2 regions of the Fenollaria massiliensis genome follow, and region 1 is predicted to be linked to the other one. Evidence: predicted binding sites of a transcription regulator. Region 1 holds the regulator's gene; the other holds the start of a gene.

Region 1 (8,935 bases):
GATCCTTAAGATGTTAAAGGACGGCAAGATTAGTGAAGAAGAGGCGCTAAAACTTCTTAACGCTGTTAGTGAAAAGAAAGGCGAAAAAGCTTATAAGCCAAATAAAAAAAGAAATGAAATTCATATCGAAGCAGATGACTACGATGTCTTCGATGCATCGGATAAATTTGCGAGCAAAATCTCAAACTTTGTTAATAAGATAGTAAGTAAATCTTTACAAACGGCTGAAGAAGGTATGAGAAATGGCCGTGTATACGCAAACTTTAGCTTTGATGACAGCAAGAGCTTTAAAAATAAAAAATTTGCTACACTTAAGCTAGACTTAGACAAAAATAAAAAATACAATTTAATTATAAATAATACAAATGAAAAGATAGAGATACTTCCATCAAGCTCTGATCAAATTGAAGTCTATGGCAAAATTTATTATACAAATAAAAAAGATATTCCAGAAAAATATGAGTTTATTAACTGCTTTATCGATGATAAAGAAATACTTATCGAACCAAACTACTCAGAGCTAACAAAAAAAGATTTTGCTGTTAGTCTAAAAGTTTTAGTGCCTGCACAAGACTTTGCCACTGTAAAAGCAAGCACAAGCAACGATAAAATTAAACTTGACTCAATTATCTGCGATGAGCTTTATTTAACAACAAGTAACGACTACATCAGAATCGAAGACTCCATCGTCAGCAAGTCAGAGCTAAAAACTACTAATGATTCAGTAAAAATTAAAGACTCAAAGTTTAGTGATTTGCTTATAAATACAACAAATGCAGAAATAACTTTAAATAACACTCCATTCGTTAATTTAGAAGCGCATACAACAAACGCTTATGTCGATGTTAAAGACATATTCAACTCTGCTGAAAATATCATAGTTACTAATAGCAATGGACCTGTTACACTTGAATTAGAAAGCGTAAGTAAAAATGTTAAATTAAATTTAAGAGGCCTTAATAAATACACATGTCCAGTCATCTTTGATGACGACAGATTCAAGCTTGACAAAGACAATGACGAGCTTACAACTGCCTCACTAAATAACGATTCAGAACTTACTCTATTCGGTGATATAAAAACAAGCAACGGACCTATCATTATAGAGTAGGTCAAATATTCCCATCATTATCCTGGCCATAAATTGGTCAGGATTTTTCTTTATAAATCATTTCAAATCTGTTAAATCTCTTGTAAATCTAAATCTTTTAATGTATAATTATAATGTTAAAATTAAAAAGATATAAAATATATAGGAGTAAAATGATGAAGATAAAAAGAATAACAAAAATTAATATATTTGTACTTTTACTAGTCTTAAGCGTGCTAACACTTGTTTTAAGCTTTAAAAATACAGCTTATGCTGAAGAAAGTAAAGAGACTGAGGAAACTAAAGAGAATGAGAAAAGTAAAGAAGAAAAAGATACTAAAGAGACTAAGGACGATGGTTTTGAATTTAATGGTGCCAAACTTAAATTTATCACAGGAACTTTTGATGGCAAAGACAGTTTAGATATTGATTTTCCAATTGAAATAAAAGATGCAAACGCTGAATATATCGATGAAAAAGCAAAAATAATCAATACAGAAAAAAAAGCTTTTACTCTTAAAAATCCAAACATACTTGTTTTAAATAATGGCAAAAAATACTATGTAATCACAGCCATTAACGCATATAAAGATGTACAAGACAATATTATTGATAAGGTAAATATTGAGAGCGAAATTTTATATGACAAATCAAAGCTACAAATAAAATTAAAGCTAAAGGATATAAAAGATGAACAAAAAAATATTAAATATAGCATTTGTTACGCTAGCATGGATGAAAAAGCTTTTCAAACGCCTGAAGCATTTAAGCTTGTTGATTCGAAATTTAGAATTCCTAAGCACTGTATAACACCTGATGGATACTTCTATCAAATGAATCCGCGCTCAGTACCATATAAAGAAAGCTATTTCTTTATGCAAGGCGCTATATACATTGCAAACTCTCTTTTAGATGTGATTGATAGTAAATTTGCTCAAGTGATAACAGCAAAACTTGTTGACGATACAGCTAAAAAGCTAAATGAAGACGGTTACTATCCTATCCCTTATAGAAGCGAGTGGCTAAAGGCTGACTACAACATCGGCAAAGGCTACTTCGATACGAGATGGAACCTTGATTACGCTTACATTTGCTTAAGAATGTATAGTATGTTTAAGGATGAAAAATATATAAATATCGCGGACAAAGTTTTAACTTATTATAAGAAATATGCTGAACAAAATGCGATTAAAGTTCCATATATCGATGATGCATTTCTAGTTATGGACTACGGTGCTGAATATTACATCGGCATGACGCACTCATCACTAAACCATCACTTAATGGGGCTAAAGGCTCTAATGTATGAAGATATTCTTAAAAAAGAAAATAAAAACAGCGCCTTTATTAAAAAGATGATAAAAGGTGTTGAAGCAACTTGCGATATGTGGATTAAAAAAGATGGCAATCTTGAATATGCAAGATTTGTTGATGGTACTTATGGACTAAAAGATTATCCAGATTTAACTCTAAATGATTTAAAGGACTGTCAAGCGCTTCACGAAAATCTTTATAAGTGCAAAAATGCAGTTTTTGAAAAACTGATAAATTCAAAACAAAAATGGTATGACAATGTATACCTAAAAAATAAATAAAAAAAATAAATAAATATTATTATAAATAGAAAATGCCTTTCTTGGAAATCCAAGAAAGGCATTTATTATGCTTAATTGTTTTGTTCGTCTATTATCTTTTGGAGCTCTTTCATAAATGATTGAGTATCTTTAAACTCTCTATATACTGAAGCAAATCTTACATAAGCTACTTGGTCTATCTCCTTAAGACCTTGCATAATAAGCTCACCTACTTCGTTAGATGAAACTTCTTTTTTCATCGTACTCATAAGTTTTTCCTCAACACTATCTGCCAAGCCTTCAATTTGGCTTAAGCTAACAGGTCTTTTTTCGCAAGATTTGATTACGCCCTTTAATATCTTACTTCTGTCAAATGTCTCTCTGTCTCCGTTTTTCTTGACAACTATTAAAGGTGTTTCTTCAATTTTTTCGTATGTTGTAAATCTTTTTTTACAGCGAAGACACTCTCTACGTCTCCTAATCGCAGTACCCTCATTAGTAGGTCTTGAATCTAGTACTTTTGAATCTTCGTAAGAACAAAAAGGACACTTCATAATTAATTATTCTTTAAAAAATCAGGTACTAATAAAGAATCGTCGAAGCTTGAAGTATTTTCACTTCTCTTTTCTTCGTCCTTTTCTTCTACTTCTTCAGAATCCTTTTTAGAATCTTTTTTAGCAGGTTTAGATCCATCTTCAAATTCTGTAGCGATAACAGTTATCTTAATAGAATCGCCAAGACTTTCATCGATACCAGCACCGAAGATGATGTTTGCATCGTCAGCAACCGATTGTCTGATTAAGTCAGCAGCTTCATTTACTTCGAACATGCCAAGGTCTGTACCACCAGTGATATTTAATAGAACAGACTTAGATCCTTCTATAGATGTTTCTAGTAGTGGTGACTTGATTGCAAGCTTAGCTGCATCTGTTGCTCTGTTGTCTCCTTGAGCAAAACCTATACCCATGTGAGCAATACCCTTTTGTTCCATGATAGTCTTAACGTCAGCAAAGTCAAGGTTAATTAGATTTGGTACACTGATTAGGTCAGATATACCTTGTATACCTTGTTTTAATACTTCGTCAGCCATGATGAATGCATCTTTTAATGATGTTTTCTTGTCAGCTATTTGAAGAAGTCTATCGTTTGGTATAGTTACTAGTGTGTCAACTACTTCTAGTAATTGGCTAATACCTTGAGATGCGTTTTTAGCTCTCTTCATACCTTCAAAACCAAATGGTCTTGTAACAACGCCTACAGTTAATATGCCTTGTTCCTTAGCTAATTGCGCAATGATAGGTGCAGCACCAGTACCTGTTCCACCGCCCATACCAGCTGTGATAAATACCATGTCTGTGCCTTTAAGCATTTCAGTAATGCCTTCTTTATCTTCAAGAGCTGCTTGTGAGCCAACTTCTGGATTTGCTCCAGCGCCTAAGCCCTTTGTAACCTTATCACCTATTTGAATCTTATTTTGTGCCTTTGATGATGCTAAAGCTTGTCTATCTGTGTTAACAGCTATAAACTCAACACCTTTTACGCCTGCATCAACCATTCTGTTAACAGCGTTGTTTCCTGCTCCACCAACACCTATAACTTTAATTTTAGCAAATTGGTCAATTTCTACATCAAAATCAATCATTTACGAATCCTCCTTTTATACTAATTATATAATTATTTACTATATTACTTATATTTTACCACAAAATTTACATTTTGTTTAGTATTTTTCTTCTAATTGTTGCAAAATTGTTAAAAATTCTTCCTCCGAAGACGAAAATCGCCGCATAATATAGTGGAATACTAAGATTATCTCCAAGCCAAGTCAATAATGCAGCTATAATTGAGTTACCAATAAGACCTGATAAAAAAAGTTTATTGTTAAATTTCTTATCCATGTAAGCATTAATACCGCCAAAAACTGAGTCAATCGCAGCAAGTAAAGCCATGGATATATATAGTGAATAATATGGATTGTAGCTATACGGTACTACATAGCCAATAATCACACCAATTATTATACCTATGATTGCAATAATCATTTTTTATCCTCTCCCGTCAAGTTCTGTGAATATATAATTTTGTCATCGTCTATCTTTTTCTTAATTAAAACTTTTTCACTTTGTTTTATATCTAGCTTAATTGGATTTATGGTCTCTAAGATGCTAGCAAAAGTGCCTGGTGACTTAAGTGCTGAGTATAATTTATCGCCATTACCTATCGCCTTTATCACGAATGGTGCTCCCTTTGTTCTGCCGTTTAGCCTAACAACTGGTCCATTGCACTTAACTCCAGTCCTCGAATAAACTCTTAAATCGTTTATCGATACAGCTTCTGCTCCAGATGTTCTTAAATCGTTAATTATTCTTAATAAATCGCTATCGTGAATAACGTCAGTTCTCTTAACTGGTCTATCGACACTCTCTTCAGTGATAGTCACGACTATGCCTGGTCCCTCAAGGTCAACGTCGCCCGATATCATCTCATAAAAAAGCTTTTCATCTTTTAAAAAAGCTAGAAAATCGCTGTCATTTTTAACAAGCTTATCCAAAGTTTCAAGCTTTTTATTCTGTTTATCAAGCTCATCATTAATACTTTTAATCTCAGTTTTTAAATTTTTTATCTTTATGCTTGTCTCTTTCATCTTGTTTATACTTAAAGGTTCAAAAAATTTTTTGTCTGTCTTTAAGTATAAACCTAAGAATATGCCTATAAGTAGATAAATTATAACAAGCGCAACACGTTTAATCTTATGCATCATTCTTGCACTTCATAAACAGGCTTTGCATATAAAAAATCTATGCTCTTCTTACATCTTGGTATAACTATATCGTCCTTTACAGTTAAAATAACTTGATAGTTATAATTTTGCAGTTCATCTTTAATTCCGCCTTTAAACTCAATCGCTGATTGCATCGTGCCCGCGTCTCCTATAGCCTTTATTACAATAGGCGCGGATGTGCTAACGCCACCAACCTCAATATGTTTACCTGCGCTTACTATCTCTGTAAATGATGTGTATCTCTCTTCATTTATGGATATAGCCTCTGCTCCAGCGCTATTTAAAACGCTTATTGCGCTTAAAAGCAAATCTATATCGTTTTGTATGCCAAAGCTCACTTCTCCATCGGCAAGTTTTGGTTCATCAATAGTTAGTATTATGCCCTTGCCTTTTAAGTCAGTGTAGCCAGCTATCATTTTATATTTTTCAGTTTCTTCGTATAATTTTTTTGCTACCTCGTTATTGCTCGAACCAGGTTTTTCATAATCTCTAAGCTTATCTTCTGCCTCGTCAAGCTTTTGCAATAAGCTGTCTCTTTCCTCTTCAAGTGATTTTACTCTTTGAGCAAGCTCTTGAACCCTCTTTACATTAAGAGGGTTGCCAACAGTTTTTTTAACCGTCTTAAGCTGCATAGTTATTGCAAAGCCTATAAGTACACATGCAGCGAAGAATAATATCTTTTTCTTATCTATCTTCATCTACTCACCCGTATCTAAAACTACAACAGGCGCCTTGCCCTTGTTAAACATGATCATCTTAGGCACTTGTCCTTTGTCCTTAAGCTTAGTCATAATCTCATTTAAAACCTTCATCTTGTATCTAATATCCTTTAATTCGCCAAGCTGAACAACAAGCCCACTCCTATAATTCATAGAAACTTCTAAATCAGCGTTCTTTTCTATAGTCTTGATATCTTTAACTAAGTTATTCGCACTTATTTCAGTTATCAGCTCTTCAAGCGAAGCGCCAACCTCAGTATTATAAAAGTTTTCGCCTTGTTCAAGATGAGTCTTGTCAAAATTCTTTATAAGCGGATAACCTTCCTTATAAGAAGTGCTATTCTCAAGAACTGTGCCCTTATCATCTATGTAAATGTACTTTGAGTCGCTAAAAAATTCTGCCGCTATCAATCTTTCCTTAACCTCAATCGTTACAGTATCCTTTGAAGATCTGGATAGGTGAACGTCATCTACATAAGGATTTGTCTTAATCTTAGCTTTTGCTTCTGTTAAGCTTTGTTTAAGAATGTTCTCGCCAATTTCAAGTTCACTCGCCTTAATAATGTTATCAGCAGATAAATTTTTATTGCCAACAACTTTTATATGCTTTAGTCCAAAGAGTTTTGTATTGAATATAAATAGAATAAACGCAAAAACAATAACACTTATTACGAAAAATCTCATCAGACTTCTCCTTCTTTGTCTTTGTCTTCTTATTCTGTTTCTCCTTATATCCTTTTTACTCATTGGTTCCATAATTTCACCTTTAAACAGTTTTTATAATTATATCATATATTTCATCAATTGCGTTTTTGTGAAATATCTTTTTAAGTCCTTCTTGCATTGACTTGTAAATATCGTCGTTATGAAGTATTTTATTGACCTCATCAAAAAGCACTTCTTCGTTAAGATCTTTTTCTAAAATCATCTTAGCAGCGCCCATATCTTCAAAATAGCGTGCATTGTACTCTTGGTGATTTTCAACGACATAAGCCTTAGGAATGATTATGACTGGTTTAGCTACGCATGAAACTTCATTAAGAGTAAGTGCTCCAGCGCTTGTAATAACCATGTCAGCGTCAATCAAAGCCTTTGGCATGTCATAAAGATACTCACCAACACGAACATTTGATTTTGTATAATCAATCCCGTCCTTTTCTAGTTCTTCCTTAAACCAGCTGTATGAATAAGTTCCACTCACGTGAAAGATGTTGAAGTCCATATCTTTGTAATGTTTCTTGATCATGTCAAGAACATTTTCATTGATGGATTTTTGTCCACCGCTTCCGCCAAAGGATAAAACTACTTTTTTATCATTGTCAAAATCATAATAAGACTTATGATCAGCCTTGTCGTGAATGTCATCAAATTCTTTTCTAATCGGTATGCCAACTATATTTGTAATATCTTCTTTATTAAGAAGCTTTTTTGTGTTTTCGTTAGTAACAAGTATTCTAGTCGCTCTTTTCTTTAAAAGCCTTGTAGTTATACCAGCGTGAACGTTTAGCTCAAATATCATTGATTTTATTTTTTTCTTTTGCGCAGCATAAACAAGCGGACCTGAAACGTATCCACCTGTTCCTATTACAAGGTCGGGCTTAAAATCTTTGATTATCTTTTTACATTCGCCAAGAGATTTGAAAAGCAGTCTCAAAAATTTAAAAGCATCTTTTGGATTTTTCTTAGGTATTTTAACTATGTCAATGCCTTTAAACTCAATATTTTCTTTAGCTACCAGTCTTTCCTCAAGACTTCCCTTTCTGCCAACGTATATAACATCATGATTATTTTCAATTAATTTCTTTGCTATGGTCATGGCTGGGTATATGTGTCCACCAGTGCCACCACCAGTTACGATAAATCGCATTATTTCACCTCTGAATTTGCATTCTTAGAAATATTTAACAGTACCGCTGTTAGTACCATGTAAATGATTAGTGATGTGCCTCCATAGCTAATGAATGGAAGTGTTATTCCTTTTGAAGGAACTAAATTTACTGATACTGCTGCATTAATCCAAAATTGTATAGCTATCAGTGAGCTGATACCACTTGCTAGCATTAAGCCATATCTGTCTTTTGTTCTAGCAGCCGTTAAATATCCTTTAATAATTATAACAGAAAATAGGGCAACAATGCAAATCATACCTAAAAATCCTAATTCTTCACCGCAAACAGCTAAGATATAGTCATTATAAACTTCTGGTATATAAAAGAATTTCTGTGTACTATGGCCAATTCCAACACCTGATAGACCGCCATTGGCATAAGCAAATAAACTTTGTGCTGGCTGCCAACCAGTATCTTTGATGTTTTTAATTGGATCTAGATAAGCAAAAAATCTATTTCTTCTAAATTCATTTCTATATATCGCTAAATATATACCAATACCAGCAAGTCCAAGTGCTGGTGGTATTATTCCTAGTGGCGCTCCGCCTATAAAGTACATAATTGATAAGGCTCCAGCAACTGTAACAGCTGTGCCCAAATCCTTTTGTATGTATATTAATAAAGTAAAGAATAATATGATAGCTACTGGTACTACGACGATGTTTTGTAAATTTCTTCTACGTAAATTAATTTTGCTCATGTATGATGCCATACAAAATACTGCCGCTACTTTGATTATATCAGATGGCATAAATGAAAAACCGCCTAAATTAATCCATCTTCTTGATCCTTTACCAAAGTCTGTACCTAGTGGTGTAAACTTTAGTAATAATACTAAGACTATGCTCGATATAATCATAAAACTAACAAAAAATCTTGTA
Region 2 (8,935 bases), 760 kb from region 1:
TAAGATGCAACGCCTATCCAATCCAAACCGTGTGTAACAGCTATAAGACATAAGAAGTATGGTGCATTTATTACTACAGGCAAGATAATGTTTATCCATGTAAGAGTATTTTTCGGGATAAATATTAGTCCCACTAACGCAAATAATAAGCTTAGTAGCACAGCATTAAGGATGATACTGCCCGTCTTTTCATCAGCACCCATAAGCTTAAAAACTATATACGCTAGCAAAACCAAAGCATATATGCCTAGTACGGTGTAATTATATATCCTAGTTACTTTGCTTTTTAACTTTGTTTTATTAAGGTCCGTCATTATAACACCCCACCTAATAAACTTACTTATATTATAATACTAAAAAATCATTTTTGCAAATTGTGTAGACGTGAAAAAAGCTCCAAATTAATGGAGCTTATTTTAATCTTTATCCTACGATAAAAATACCCATATACAAATCCGGATCATTCACATCCATTTCCTTAATTAAACTTTCTGCTGAATATATTTGGAAGTAGATTTTGCCATCTGTTCTGTCATATAAAACATCGTAAGGTCCTATTGTGTATCTGTAAAACTTAGAAACTTCGCCGATGTAGATCATTCTATTGATATCTTTTTCGATTAACTTTATGTCATCGTCAAACCTATTTGGTTCGTCCTTAACTTTTTCCTTCAAAGTCTTTGCAAAATTCTTTAGACCTTCAAGACATTTCTCCTTAACTAGCTTCATCGCGTCATCCGAGCTTAGATTGTCCTTATACTCGTGCTTTTCATCGATGATGACATTTCTAAGGCTTCTTTCAATAGTCTTATCTTGAGTTATAGCCATATTAGTGTCGTAGAATTCTTTGAAGTCATCGCCAAGCCTTTCAGTCACTAGAGCACTTTCAGCAAGATTCTTTTCTACAAAATCGCAAGTCACATAAGTAGTATCCTTGATAAGCTTAGCCATTTCATTTTTAGTAGTAGCAATATCAATGCTCTTATCAGCTTTTTTAAGCGTAACCTTTTTCTCAGCGCCGTTCCAGCCAAGTTCGTAGCCAAGCTTTTCAGCAATAAGCCTTAAAGGTAGCATGGCCTTGCCGTCCTCCATAATTACCTCAGCTTCAGGAATTACTTCACCGTTTATAAATAAAACAGTGCCATTCTTAACAGGATAAGTTTTGTCAGCTAGACTTATGGTTGCATCTTCTGGTCCTACATCAGTTGCAAACCCTACTATCTCCCCTTCAAGAAGCTTCGCCATAGAAATGTTCACAGACATTGACAAAACTAGCACAAATACTAAAAGAAATGATAAAAACTTTTTCATAATAAACCTCCTTTTATCACTTTTTATTACTTTACTTATATATATTATATACCCACGCAAGCAAAATTAAATGGATTTTCGTGATTTTTAACAAATTTGTAATAAAGCATTAAAAAGCTCTCACCTAAGTGAAAGCCTTTAATAAATTCTATATTCAAAATTTCTTTTAGCACAAAAACACTAGCCAGCTACAAATATCGCCGTATACAAATCTGGATCATTCACATCCATTTCCTTAATAATTGTACCTGATGAAGGTATCTCAAAATAAATCTTGCCATCTGTTCTGTCATAATAAATATCATAAACACCTATAGTGTATTTGTAAAATTTTGAAATTTCTCCCAAATAAATCATTCTATCTATTTCCCTTTTAATGTCTTTAAAAACTCCATCAAAACGTTCTTGAATTTCCTTAGATTTTTCAATGCGTTCTCTCATGCTCTTTTCAAAGTTCTTAAGGCCTTCTGTGCACTTCTTTTGTACAAGCTTCATAGTTTCTTCTCCAGTAGATTTATCCAAATACTCATGCTTTTCGTCAATAAAGATATTTCTCATAGAAGTAACTATAGTTTTTTCAGGTGATAATGGCATTTGAGTCTCGTAATACTTAGGATATAAACCCTCCATCTCCTTAGTATCAACAACTTCAAGTCCCATAGCATTATCTATAAAGCTTAGTGGAATATATGTTGTATTATTTATAACCTTAACTAATTTGTCCATCTTATAGTCTTTATCAGCAACACGAGCAGTATTTTTACCTATAAAAAGCTCAATATTAGAATTATCTTTAGATAATATAACTTTTCTCTCATTAGCCTTCCAATCAATCTTGTAGCCAAGTTTCTCAGAAAGTGCCCTTATAGGAATAAGAGGCATATCATCTTCAAGAAGAATCTCTACCTTTGGAAGAAGCTCACCGTTAACAAATAGTATAGTTGCGTTTTTAATTGGATATTCTTTCTTACCTATCCTTACGCTATAATCTTTAGGCTCCACATCAAGAGGAAATTCAATTTCCTTAGCGCCAGTCTCATCAAACTTAGCCATGGAAATGTTCATAGACATTGACAAAACTAGCACAAATACTAGAACAAATGATAAAAACTTTTTCATAATAAACCTCCTTTTATCACTTTTTATTACTTTACTTATATATATTATATACCCACGCAAGTGTAAATAAATGGTTTTTCTTAATATTTAACAAATTTGTAATAAAGCGTTAAAAAAGCTCTCACTAAAGTGAAAGCCTTTAATAATTTCTTTATTTTGCAAAAGCACACAAAAAATTTCACCTGATTTTTTAGATTAAAGAAGAACCTCGCCTGTAAACAGCCGAGAACCTTTGCGCTACGATGGATTTGCGTTTCCCATCAAAAAAAGCTTCCAAATAAATGAAAGCTTTTAATAATTTATTTATTTCGCTATACCGCAATTTTGCAAAGAAAAGAAGAACCCCACCCTTCCACGATGCTTCGCATCGGGCGGGTACCCGGGAACCTTGGTGCTTCGCACTACGATGGATTTGCGTGCACATCAAAAAAGCTCTCACCAAAGTGAAAGCCTTTAATAATATTTATTCAATAAATACCAAAAATTTCTTTATTTTGCTATACCGTGATTTCGTAAGCACAAAAATTTCGCCTGATTTTTTAGATTAAATCGATGGATTAGGCGATGTGCAGAAATTTTCAAGCGATCCCGTACTCAAGGTACGTGGAGCGAAGAAAATTTCGAACGAGCCTAAGCCGCGATTTAGGCAAAAAAGCACAGAAATTTTTTTAGTCTTGAGTATATGGTAGTAAAGCCACTTGTCTTGCTCTTTTAATAGCTGTTGTGATTTCTCTTTGGTGTTTAGCGCAAGTGCCTGTTATTCTTCTTGGTAAGATTTTACCTTTTTCTGTGATGTATTTTCTTAGTTTTGCTACATCTTTATAATCTATGTGTTCATTCTTTTCTTGGCAGAAAGCACATACTTTTTTTCTAGGTCTGAATCTTCTTTGCATTATATTCCCTCCTTTAATTAAAATGGAATATCCCTATTGCTTCCAGGAGCAAAGCCTTCGTCAACGTTTGAAAAATCTTCGTCGCTACTGAAGTAATCTTCGTGTGATTGGTTTGGAGATTGTGAGGTAATGTTTCTTCTTTCTAGAAATTCTACTGATGAAGCTATGACTTCTGTTACATATCTTTTTGTACCGTCTTTAGCTTCGTATGTTCTAGATTGAATCCTACCTGTTACTCCAACCATGTTGCCCTTTGAAACATAATTACTGATATTCTCTGCAGTTCTACCCCAAGCTACGATGGAAATAAAGTCTGCTGTTGGCATGTTCTTTGCTTCCATTTCTTCTCTTTTTTCTCTTGATAAACCCTTATCAACAGCTATAGTAAATGTGATAACTGCTTGATTTGTGTTAGGTGTGTATCTTAGCTCAGGATCTCTTGTTAATCTTCCGATTAAACTACATACGTTCATCTCTTCACCTCTTATTTATCTTCGTCTGTTACTATCATGTGACGTAGTAAAACGTCAGTGATTCTTGCAATTCTTGTAAGTTCTAGAATTACAGCTTCTTCTGCTTCAAAGTTCATTAAGAAGTAGTAGCCTTCAGTTTTAAATTTGATTTGGTATGCTAATTTTCTTAGGCCCCAATCATCAGTGTTAGTTACTTTACCTTCTTGTGCTTCGATAACTGATTTTATCCTATCAAGGAATTTATTTCTAGCTTCCTCACTTGTTTCAGGATAAAAAACATACATTGCTTCATATTTTTTCATCTTTCCACCTCCTTTTGGACTTATGGCTCTTTAATAAATAAAGAGCAAGGTTACCTTGTTAGTATATAATAATTTTCCCCATTTGTCAAGAATTTTTTATAAAGATTATTTATATAAATCATCCGCTTGACGTTTAAGCGCATTTCTGACCCTCTCTACCCTTTCAGGCGCAGCATCCCTCTCATTTACTATATGAATGGCAGTGTTCTCAAGCCTTTCTTTTTTATCGAATTCGTTTAATAGTTCTTTATCAAGATGCTCCCTGCAAATATCTTTGTCAATGGCTGTGAGCATGAAGGCTCTTTTTGTCCTTTCGCTCACCGATTTACCTAGTATCATGTCGTCAATGGCAATTTTCATTAAATTTACTCCGCCAAGTGTAGCGTAATAAAAAGTTCTGCCTTGCCTAATATTCATCTCAAGCGTATAAATTTTGCCTGTTTTTGAATCTTTTTTGAAATCAAAATTAAATAGTCCCTTGTAATCAAGGCTGGAAACAATTTTTTCCGCTGTATTAAACATCTCTTCATCGAAATGATCAACTTGAACCAAATGATTACCGACCCACATCGGCCTCATATCAGAGAGTAAATTTCTTGCTAAGACCATTGATACCTTGCCATCGTGCGCTCTATAGCCATTAAGCGAGTACTCAGTTCCTTGACCGCCATGAATATAGTCTTGAACTATGATGGAGCCTGTGTAATTACTCTTGTAAATCTCTTCAAGTATAGCTAGCGTCTCGTCTTTCTTCATCGCATGATAGCCTTTTTGTATATTGGTAGCGTTTGACTCAATGAAGTCGTTGTATTCATCAGCTTTTAAAAATGCTTCGCCTTCGATATTAACGCTTTGATAATTATTTTTATTCGCTATAAAAGTTTTTGGATAGGCAACGCCAATATTTTCAAGAATTTTATAAAATTCAGACTTTAGTATGAGTTTTTCAGCCTCTTTTGGATCTGGATATGGTATATGCGCCTTGAAATCGAATTTATCCTCGTTCCTTACAAGTAAATCGACATAGTGCTCAGTTGGTGCGAAGAAGATAAAGTCCTCTTCTTCTCTTTCTTTTGCAATTTTATTTAATGTATTTACAAAAACATCATCATCGCTTGAAAAATCCTTAACTATGTGTATATCGGTGATGGTGCTTGCAACGAAAGGCACAAGCAGAGCCGCTCCGACAACTATTGGCTTTTCATTATATGCTTCAAAAAAACTTCTTGCAACTGAGTATGAATTGTGATCAGTTCCAAGAATTATAGCGTTATATTTCATAAATTTACCTCCAAATCTAATTATATATTTAGTCTACACCATAGACCTCGCTTTGTCAACGCTTTGGCATAAAAAAAGAAGACTGAATAATCAATCTTCTTTCATATATTTATCCATGAGTAAAATTTCATCTTCTTCAAGTGTCCTCTTCATATCGATAATTCTTTGATTAGAGGAGCCTCTGAACTTTAGCTTCAAATCTTTTAGGTCTTCGACGAAGCGTCCGTCCACCAAAACATCTATATTCTTCAAGACGTCCATAGCGCCGTCCTTTTCTAAAAGCTCTTCAAAAGTGTAGCCGGAGTAAATCCAAATATCTTTTTCGCAATTTGCTCTAACTTTTGAGATGAATTCCTTAAGACCCTCAAGGTTATCGAAGGGCTCGCCGCCTAAAACCGATAAACCACTGATATTTGCATCACTTAAGCAGTCCATGACCTCATCGAAGGCTTTTTCATCAAAAACTTTTCCGAAATGAAAGTTTTGATACTCTTTATTGAAACAGTTCTTGCAATTTAAAGTACAACCCGTCAAGAATATAGTCGTTCTAACGCCTGGACCGTTCGCTATGTCGTACTTCCTAATTTGCGCGTAATTCATTATATGTGAAGTACCCTTTGCTTTATCTCCTTAGTTTTGCCTTCATTCCAGAAGTTTTCGCCAAGGTAGCCGCATGTCCTTCTTGTTACATTCATCTTAGCTTGGTCCTTGTTGTGACATTGTGGGCATTCCCATTCGTTATGATCATTGATTATGATTTCGCCGTCATAACCGCAAACGTGGCAATAGTCTGATTTTGTATTGAATTCTGCATATTGAATATTGTCATAGATATAGTTAACTATAGTTTCAAGCGCTTCTAAGTTATGACCCATGTTAGGTATTTCAGCGTAACTGATACATCCACCCTTTGAAAGTGTTTGGAACTGAGCCTCAAACTTAAATTTATCAAATACAGATATATTTTCTCTAACATCAACGTGGAAGGAGTTTGTGTAGTAGCCCTTGTCAGTTACATTTTTAATTTCTCCAAATCTTTCAAGGTCCTTCTTAGCAAATCTATAGCAAAGACTTTCAGCAGGAGTGCCATAAAGCGCATAACCAAGGCCATCTTCCTTCTTCCAAGAATTTAATTTTTCATTCATAGTTCTCATAACTTTTAGAGCAAAATCAGTTGCGTGCTCGTCAGTATGAGTAGTGTGGCGAACTAAATAAGTCGCTTCATATAGACCTATATATCCTAAAGTTACAGTCGCATAACCATTCTCAAGAAGTGGTCTGATTGGCTCGTGCTCTTCAAGTCTTGCGATAGCGCCGTGTCTCCAGTGAATTGGAGATGAATCGCTTGTAACATTCTTTAATATATCGTATCTAAGTAGACAAGCCTTTCTGCAAAGGTCAAGCCTCTTGTCAAGAATTTCAAAAAATTTATCTTCGTCGCCGCCGCTAACTATAGCTATTTGCGGTAAATTTAGAGAAACAACACCCATGTTGAATCTGCCGTCAAATTTGTAATTGCCGTCCTTATCCTTCCATGGCGATAAAAACGCTCTGCAGCCCATAGGCGCAAAAACATTGCCTTCATAATTTTCTCTCATCTTTTTAGCAGAGATGTAGTCAGGATACATCCTCTTAGCAGTACATTTTATAGCAGTTTGAGTTAAATAATAGTACTTTGAGTCCTTGTGAATATTATTTTCATCAAGTACATATACAAGCTTTGGAAAAGCTGGTGTTACATAAACACCGCATTCGTTCTTGATGCCTTGAATTCTTTGCTTTAAAATCTCTTCGATAATCATCGCAAGCTCATCAGCATATTCGAAATCATCTTCCATGTGCATGAAAAGAGTAACGAAAGGCGCTTGACCGTTGGATGTCATAAGAGTATTTATTTGATATTGTATAGTTTGTATGCCGCTTTCAAGATCCCTTTGAGTAAGTTTTCTTGCTAGTTCATCTTGCTTTGCCTCATCATCAAACATTTCCTTAGCAAGCTTCAAATTCTTCTCGTAGCTGCGTCTTAAGTACTTCGCAAGGCATTTTATGTCAATGGATTGGCCACCATATTGGTTTGATGCGATTTGAGCAATGATTTGTGTCATAACATTGCAGGCAACTTGGAAAGATCTTGGGCTTTCAATCAATTTACCATTAACAACAGTGCCGTTGTCAAGCATGTCCTTCATATTAACAAGGCAGCAGTTAAACATTGGTTGAATGATGTAGTCCATATCATGCAAATGTATGGAGCCTTCATCGTGCGCTTGAAGAAGGTCATCATCAATCATAAGTCTTCTAGCAATGTCCTTAGATACTTCGCCAGCAATCAAATCCCTTTGAGTAGATGCGATGTGAGCATTTTTATTAGAGTTTTCCTTCATTAAGTCACTGTTTTTTCTATCAAGAAGACCGATAATGCTCTCGTCAGTAGTGTTAATCTTTCTTTTAAAAGCTTGAACAGCCTTGTAATTTTCATAACTTCTAGCAGTAGCCGGATTTTTGTTCTCGATAAGCTTGTAGTAAACCTTGTCTTCGATATCATAAATCGAAAGAGGTCTCTCAGCCACAACAGCTTCCCTTTTAATTTCATCAGCTATCTTTTCAGCAAGACCTTCTTCATATACCCCAGTTGAAGAATTCATCGCTTTTTTAATAGCTGCAACAATCTTAGATTCGTCAAATGGCACTTTTTCGCCGCTTCTCTTGAATATATACATCTTATACCTCCACAATATTTTGATTGCTTCTCCCGTTCGCAAATATTATTATACTACATATAGTGGCGATTGGCAATAGTAAATTTGGATTAAATTATTAAGATTTCTTCATAATTTTTCTTGTAGTGAAGTATTTTTTATTATCAATAATTTTTTTAGATATGGAACAAGATTTTCAAAAAGATATTTTGATGTTTTTCTTCGCCACTGAGGGTGCCTGTACTTAATTATTAGCTTGTCATTGTGCCAATAATAAAATAGATCATCGTTATTTTCTACATTTTCAAAGTCGCTTGATTTTTTATCAAGAATTTCTTCTATAAATATATCGCCAGTACCACAGCAAATAATTATCTCTGGGTCTATGGCCTTAAGCTCGTCAAGGATATAAGCTTTATCATCTCGAGCGAAACTACTAATAATTTTATTGTTAGAACTTGCTGAGCCTGGTGTCTTTTTTAGATTTATGGCAGCTATTGGCGCTAAATATTTTATCCTATCGTCTTTGTTTATGCTAGATACATCATCAAATTCTTTATTAAAAACGAGACCCGCCGTCCAGCGAGAAATATTGTTCCAAGTCGCTCCACAGCAGCCTTCACGAACAAATTTTGCAAGATCAAAGCCAGTTCTAGAATTAGTTTCCTTTAAAATATAGCAAATTTTATAATTTGACATAATATAATCAAGTCCACTAACTATGCCATCTTCGCAAAATTCATCATATTTCTTTCTATGTTTTTCAAAAACTTTGTTTTGCTCTTTAATTTTATTTTCTGCATCAATCTTAGAGAATTTGTATTTAGTAATCATATCAGATATGGCAATGTAGCTTT

What was found. Region 1 encodes NrdR, which represses ribonucleotide reductase genes. Its sites were predicted from a motif close to CACNANATNTNGTG; they were not measured.
Region 2: the regulator NrdR is predicted to act here: its motif matches at 8,151-8,164, upstream of nrdD (anaerobic ribonucleoside-triphosphate reductase).

Annotation. Positions count from the first base shown of each region.
Region 1 covers NZ_CP096649.1:1,057,399-1,066,333, forward strand. The annotation lists gene M1R53_RS05295 (SHOCT-like domain-containing protein) at 1-1,111, shown strand, start outside; gene M1R53_RS05300 (hypothetical protein) at 1,267-2,685, shown strand; gene nrdR (transcriptional regulator NrdR) at 2,757-3,218, opposite strand; gene ftsZ (cell division protein FtsZ) at 3,221-4,306, opposite strand; gene M1R53_RS05315 (small basic family protein) at 4,374-4,706, opposite strand; gene M1R53_RS05320 (DUF881 domain-containing protein) at 4,703-5,425, opposite strand; gene M1R53_RS05325 (DUF881 domain-containing protein) at 5,422-6,144, opposite strand; gene M1R53_RS05330 (cell division protein FtsQ/DivIB) at 6,145-6,921, opposite strand; gene murG (undecaprenyldiphospho-muramoylpentapeptide beta-N-acetylglucosaminyltransferase) at 6,932-8,032, opposite strand; gene M1R53_RS05340 (FtsW/RodA/SpoVE family cell cycle protein) at 8,032-8,935, opposite strand, start outside.
Region 2 covers NZ_CP096649.1:211,022-219,956, reverse strand. The annotation lists gene M1R53_RS00990 (hypothetical protein) at 1-314, opposite strand, end outside; gene M1R53_RS00985 (stalk domain-containing protein) at 424-1,311, opposite strand; gene M1R53_RS00980 (stalk domain-containing protein) at 1,492-2,430, opposite strand; gene rpsR (30S ribosomal protein S18) at 3,099-3,323, opposite strand; gene M1R53_RS00970 (single-stranded DNA-binding protein) at 3,341-3,796, opposite strand; gene rpsF (30S ribosomal protein S6) at 3,808-4,098, opposite strand; gene M1R53_RS00960 (carboxylate--amine ligase) at 4,204-5,379, opposite strand; gene nrdG (anaerobic ribonucleoside-triphosphate reductase activating protein) at 5,470-5,979, opposite strand; gene nrdD (anaerobic ribonucleoside-triphosphate reductase) at 5,979-8,099, opposite strand; gene M1R53_RS00945 (hypothetical protein) at 8,208-8,935, opposite strand, start outside.